One region of the Caballeronia sp. RCC_10 genome, then DNA from elsewhere that is predicted to be linked to it. Evidence: riboswitches for the same ligand, from Rfam matches in the RefSeq annotation. Region 1 holds a riboswitch; the other holds the start of a gene.
What was found. A riboswitch is a leader RNA that binds a small molecule or an ion and turns the genes downstream of it on or off. The one in region 1 is predicted to bind thiamine pyrophosphate.
Positions count from the first base shown of each region.

Region 1 (3,414 bases):
CGTGAGCGCATCGGTTTCGCTGACGCCTTGCTTGGCCGCGAAGTCCCGCACGTCCTGCGTGATCTTCATCGAGCAGAAATGCGGGCCGCACATCGAGCAGAAATGCGCGACCTTGGCCGAGTCCTTCGGCAGCGTTTCATCGTGGAATTCGCGCGCCTTGTCGGGATCGAGGCCCAGATTGAACTGGTCTTCCCAGCGGAACTCGAAGCGCGCCTTCGAGAGCGCATTGTCCCGCACCTGCGCGCCCGGATGACCCTTCGCCAGATCGGCCGCGTGCGCCGCGAGCTTGTACGTGATGATGCCTTCCTTCACGTCGTCCTTGTTCGGCAAGCCGAGATGCTCCTTCGGCGTGACATAGCAGAGCATGGCGGTGCCGAACCAGCCGATCATCGCCGCGCCGATGCCCGACGTGATGTGATCGTAGCCCGGTGCGATGTCCGTGGTCAGCGGCCCGAGCGTGTAGAAGGGCGCCTCGTCGCACCATTGCAGCTGCAGGTCCATGTTCTCCTTGATGAGCTGCATCGGCACGTGGCCCGGACCTTCGATCATCACCTGCACGTCATGCTTCCACGCGACTTGCGTCAGTTCGCCGAGCGTCTTCAGTTCGCCGAGCTGGGCTTCGTCGTTGGCGTCGTAGATGGAGCCGGGGCGCAGGCCGTCGCCGAGCGAGAACGAGACATCGTATTGCTTCATGATTTCGCAGATGTCCTCGAAGTGCTCGTAGATGAAGCTCTCCTTGTGATGCGCGAGGCACCACTTCGCCATGATCGATCCGCCGCGCGACACGATGCCCGTCATGCGGTTCGCCGTCAGCGGCACGTATTGCAGGCGCACGCCGGCGTGGATCGTGAAGTAATCGACGCCTTGTTCTGCCTGCTCGATCAGCGTGTCGCGGAAGATTTCCCACGTGAGGTCTTCGGCCTTGCCGTTGACCTTCTCGAGCGCCTGATAGATCGGCACCGTGCCGATCGGCACCGGCGAATTGCGGATGATCCACTCGCGCGTCTCGTGGATGTGCTTGCCGGTCGACAGGTCCATCACCGTGTCGCCGCCCCAGCGGATCGCCCACGTCATCTTGTCGACCTCTTCGCCGATCGACGAGCTCACCGCCGAATTGCCGATGTTCGCGTTGATCTTCACGAGGAAGTTGCGGCCGATGATCATCGGCTCGCTCTCCGGGTGATTGATGTTCGCGGGGATGATCGCGCGGCCGCGCGCCACTTCCTCGCGCACGAACTCGGGCGTGATCGCCTTCAGCGCGTCCTTGCCGAACGCTGCCGCGCCGAACGCCTGGCCGGGATGCTGGCGGCCCATCATCTGCGCGAGCTTTTCGCCGTTCGGACCGCTCGCCTTCAGGCTTTCGAGATACTCGGCGCGCCGCTGGTTTTCGCGGATCGCGATGAATTCCATCTCGGGCGTGACGATGCCCGCGCGTGCGTAATGCATCTGCGTGACGTTCTTGCCCGCGACCGCGCGGCGCGGCTTGCGATGCAGGCCGGGGAAACGCAGTTCCGCGGTCTTCGGATCGGCGGCGCGCTCGCGGCCGAATTCGCTCGACAGGCCCGCGAGTTCTTCGGTGTCGCCGCGCTTCTCGATCCAGCCGGCGCGCAGTGCGGCCAGGCCGGAGCGGATGTCGATGCTCGCGTCGGGATCGGTGTACGGACCCGATGTGTCGTACACGTACACCGGCGGATTTTTCTCGCCGCCGAAGCCGTCGGGCGTATCGGATTGCGTGATTTCGCGCATCGGCACGCGGATGTCCGGTGTCGATCCGCTCACGTAGACCTTGCGCGAGTTCGGCAGCGGCGCGATGGCGGCGGCATCGACGACAGCGTTTTCAGACAGAAACTTCGGATTGGCATTCATGTGCTGTATGTCTCCTGCAGGGACGAAAATTCCAGCGCGAGCATGGGCAAGCTCGGCTGACTCAGGAGCTAAACAGGGAGGAACGAGATGGAAAGGTCGGGCGCTGAAGATGCGGCGGTAGGTCATTCGAGAGCCGCAGTGCCCGAACGCTTCCCTGCGCTGGCATTATCCAGATCAGGTTCAAAGGGTATTTCTCACCCACGTGGCACGGGCGATTCGACCGGTGGTGCCGATTCGAAATCGCGATGTGCAGCGCAGGACCCCCGCGTTAGCAGCCGCCACGATACACCGCACCGTGGTGCGTTGACAACCATCCCGAAAACGGCCGCATCGCGTCGCGCCGTTCCTGCATAATGGCGGGCGCCGCGTTTTAGGTGATTACCCGAAGCGCGGTTTCGCGACCGCCGCCGCTCTTCGTTCGCCTCTCGACCGCCCTTCCTTCGCATCATCATGCCGTTGTGTTTTCATCGTCCTGCACCGTCGTGCGGGCGTCGCGCTGTGAGTTTTTCGGTTGTTTCCGCAAGCGCCATGCGCCACGCGGTTTTTGCGGAGTGAGCATGTCCACTCCGATGCCGCGTCTGCCGTTCTCTTTTCCCGATCGCTTTCCGTTTCGCGCGCCTCGCTCTTTCCGGGGACAAGTCGTGCTCGCGCTCGCCGTCGTCTATCTCGTCTGGGGATCGACCTATCTCGGCATCCATCTGGCGCTCGAATCGTTTCCGCCGCTGATGCTCGGCGGCCTGCGCAATCTCTGCGCGGGCATCGGGCTATTTGCGATCGGTCTGCATCGCAAGGCGGTGCTGCCGAGCGCGCATGAAGTTCGCAATGCGGCGATCGTCGGCACCTTGCTCGAAGGTCTTTCGAGCGGAATGATGGCCTACGGCATGCGCACTGTCGGCACCGGCACGGCGGCGGTCATGGTGGCGACCGTGCCGCTCTTCGCGACCATCTTCACCGCGCTCGCCGGCCGCGCAGTGGCGAAGGGGGAGTGGTTCGCGGTGGCGCTCGGGCTTGTGGGCATCGTGGTGTTGAATCATGGCGATCCTTCGCCCGGTTCGACGCACGGCACGCTCGCGATTCTCTGCGCCGCGATCTTCTGGGCGGGCGGCGCGCATCTCGCGGGGCGGCTAAGACAGCCGTCCGATCTTCTGATGTCGACGGCGCTGCAGATCGGCCTGGGTGGCCTGATTGCGACGGGCATCGCGCTGATGGCGGGCGAGCGTCTGACGCATGTCGGCTTTGGCGCGGGCGTGTCGTTTCTGTATCTGATGCTGATCGGGTCGATGGCCGCGTACGTCGCGTATAACTTTCTGATTCGCCACACCAGCACGATCGTCGCGACGAGTTGCCTCTACGTGAATCCGATCGTTGCGGTGCTGCTGGGGGCGGTGCTGCTTGGGGAAGCCATCACGCAGTGGACGGTTGTCGCTACCGTCGTCATTCTGATTAGCGTGGGGTTGTCGTTCTGGTTTGATCGCCGGCGGCGGGGAGTAGCCTGAGCATTTCCTGCCTTCCCGATTGGTAAGGATTGCGCCTCGCCGCTCCTCTGTT
Region 1 is NZ_JBFUPT010000001.1:455,773-459,186, reverse strand. It holds gene thiC (phosphomethylpyrimidine synthase ThiC) at 1-1,866, opposite strand, end outside; TPP riboswitch at 2,000-2,141, opposite strand; gene AB6804_RS02195 (EamA family transporter) at 2,424-3,362, shown strand.

Region 2 (3,414 bases), on a different contig from region 1:
GACGGCGGCCGATCACGAGGTCTTCGGTGCAGTAAGGCAGCACCTTGAAGCCGTCGCGCACGAGCTTCGCCGCGGCTTCGACGAGGCCGATGGGATCGGGCTGGAGCGTGTAGTCGTCGCCGATCAGTTCGAGCTTGATCCACGGCGTATCGAACACTTCGCGCGCCATGTAAGCGGTGGTCAGCACTTCGTCCACGCTCTGACAGCCAGCGGTGTTCGGCAGGAGCGCGACGCCGTGGCGCTTGAGCACGTCGAAAAAGCCGGCCTCCCCGGTTTCGGATTGCCGGCGCAGCGCGACGGTCACCATGCCGGGACGCGCGGCGTCGATGGAATCCGATAGCGACTGCAGCGACGGATAGCGCGACGTCCCGAGCAGCACGCGGCTCGGAAACGACTGGCCGTAGAGCGTCAGGGCATCGGCGGCGGGATGTGTGGTCATGATCGTCCTCGGTAGTGGACTCAGCCGCCCGCGACGGGCGAAACGATGTCGAGCTTGTCGCCCGTGTTGAGCGTCTTCGTGCCGTGTTCGCCGCGCGCGACGAACTGGCCGTTCAGCGCGACCGCGAACGGCGGCTTCGCGCCGAAGGCGGCGAGCGCGTCGGTAACGGTCGCCGTGTCGGGCAACGTGAACTCGCGCTGATTGATGTGGATGTTCATGCTTTGTCTCTGATGTCGGTCACGCGGTCATGCGGTCGTCGTTTCGAACGCGCCGTGCAGCAGTTCGGACCATCGTGCGTGGCGGCGGAAGTCGTCGAAGGAAGCGGCGTCACGCACCGTTCCGCCGGCGAGCGCATCCGCGAGCGCGCACGCGGAATCCGCGACTTCGGGCGCGATCATGAAGCCATGCCGGTACAGCCCGTTCACGCGCATGATCCGCGCCCCATCCCATACGATGGCCGGACGATGATCCGGCAACGTCGGCCGGCATTGCGAGTTGAGTTCGAGGATGCGCGCCTCGCCGAATCCGGGATGGACCGCGAAGGCCGCGCTCAGCAGTTCCAGCGCCGATCGCACGCTGACGGGCGACATGTCCTCGCCTTCGACTTCAGTCGCGCCGATCACATAGAGGTCGTCCTGTTTCGGCGCGATATAGAGCGGATAGCGCGGATGCAGCAGCCGCACCGGCCGCGTAAGACCGATGCCCGGCGCATGAACACGCGCCACTTCGCCGCGAATGCCGCGCAGCGCGGGCCACGCGGGCTTGCCGCCGAGTCCACGGCAATCGATGATCCATCGCGCATCGGGCAGTGCATCGACAGGCGTGTTCCAGTGCGTCTGCACGCCGCGCGCCGCCAGCCCCGCCGCGAGCGCCTTGAGCGCCTGACGGTTGTCGAGCTGGCCTTCGTGCGGCAGCAGCCAGCCTTGCGCGAAACGCGAGCCGAGCGCGGGTTCCGCCTGCGTGAGCTGCGCGCCGGCGAGCTTCAGGAAACCGCCATCGAGCAAGGCGGCAGGCGCATTCGCGCGCAACCGGCGCTCGAAAAGCGGCGCTTCCGCGCGATCCGCGCCATGCCAGACGACGAGCGTGCCGTTGCGCTGGAAGAAGACCGGCTCGGGCAGCGCGGCGAGCAGATCCGGCCACCGCGCGAGCGACGCCGCGCCGAGTTCGACGACCAGCGGCTCGGCGCTCGTCGCTTCGGCGAGCGGCGCGAGCATCGCGGCGGCGACCCACGCCGCCGACTGCGCGCCCGATTCGTCGCCGCGCTCGTACAGCGCGACGCCGTGACCCGCGCCCGCGAGTTGCCACGCGACGAGCCGCCCGACGAGCCCGCCGCCGATCACGGCGAAGTCGGGCTTTGCGGCGGTCTGATCGATGCTAATCACTATCCGATGTCTCCTTTGGCGACGGGCGCGTCTTTGCACCGCAACAAGCGGCCATTGGCGAACCCACGCGAACAAGGACGAAACAGCGGAGAGACCGGCCCGGCGCGAGAAGGACGCACCGGACGGAAAGGAAGACTGGAAGAACCTGGAGGAAAGGCGCAGGTGTCGCGCGTTCTCCGGAAACTTCCCTCGCCGGTATTACCCGGATCGGGTGCAAAGGGTCTCTCTCAGCCTCGCCGCGCTCGATTCATTCGATACCGATCGCGCGCAAAGCACCCCTGTTTCGCCAAAAGTCATTAGAGCATAAAAGCCGAAGCCGCTGCAAACCGGGATTGCCCGCGCGCGCTTGCCGCGTTGATCGTCCGCTGCCTCACTCTGGCACAATGCCCCGAACGCGGTTCATCGAACGATCGCACCGTATTAAGCGGCAGTTAAGGGAACGTCCCAACAATCTGCGAGGCTGGAAGCGGCTGCGCGCGACATCGCCGCATGCCCGATCCCGCAGCGACACGTGTCAACCCGCCGGCAAGCCGGCGCACAAGCAGAAAGGTCATGGCCAACTCAAATCCCGAAAACACGCAGCAGAAGGCGGACGAAGTCTCGGCGTGGAGCCTCATCAAACCGTACTGGATATCCGAGGAACGAGGCTTCGCGTGGGGGCTGCTCGTCGCGATTATCGCGATCAACATGACCGTCGTGTGGATCAACGTGCGGCTCAACAGCTGGAACGCGGACTTCTACAACGCGCTGCAGAACAAGAACGTCCGCGACTTCCCGCATTTGTTGCTGATCTTCACCGGTCTCGCGTTCGCCTACATTTTGCTCGCGGTCTACGGGCGATATCTGCGTCAGATGCTCGCTTTCCGCTGGCGGCAATGGCTCACGAACCGGTTTCTCGAGCAATGGCTCGGCGACCGCGCGTTCTATCGAATCGAGCGCGACCGCCTCGCCGACAACCCCGACCAGCGTATCAGCGACGACCTGCAGTCCTTCGCGACGACCACGCTCACGCTGTCGCTCGATCTGCTTTCGACGCTCGTCACCCTCGTCACCTTCATCACGATTCTGTGGACCATCGCCGGCGCGCTGACACTCACGCTCGGCGGCACGCCGATCGTCATTCCGGGCTATATGGTCTGGGCCGCCGCGCTCTACGCGATTCTCGGCTCGCTGATCATTCAGAAGGTCGGGCATCCGCTGGTGTCGATCAACTATCAGCAGCAGAAGGTGGAAGCGGACTTCCGTTTCGGGCTGATTCGCGTGCGTGAGAACGCCGAGCAAATTGCGTTCTATGACGGCATCGCCACCGAAACCGCGAACGCGAAGAGCATCTTCCAGCGCATCCGCGACAACTGGTGGCTCATCATGAAGTACACGAAGCGCATGACCTTCGTGCTGAGCTTCTACGGTCAGATCGCGATCATTTTCCCGATCATGGTGGCCGCGCCGCGCTACTTCGCGGGCGCTTTTTCTTTCGGCGTGCTGATGCAGATCTCGTCGGCGTTCGGCACGGTCAGCGATTCGTTTTCGTGGTTCATCAACAGTTACTCGACGCTGGTTGAATGGCGCGCGACTGTCAACCGTCTGCGCGAA
Region 2 is NZ_JBFUPT010000018.1:72,750-76,163, reverse strand. It holds gene AB6804_RS24545 (thiazole synthase) at 1-439, opposite strand, end outside; gene thiS (sulfur carrier protein ThiS) at 460-657, opposite strand; gene AB6804_RS24535 (FAD-dependent oxidoreductase) at 685-1,821, opposite strand; TPP riboswitch at 1,989-2,111, opposite strand; gene AB6804_RS24530 (ABC transporter ATP-binding protein/permease) at 2,374-3,414, shown strand, end outside.
Region 2: it holds a riboswitch for thiamine pyrophosphate, as region 1 does, so the genes downstream of both, AB6804_RS24535 (FAD-dependent oxidoreductase) here and thiC (phosphomethylpyrimidine synthase ThiC) in region 1, are expected to answer to the same signal.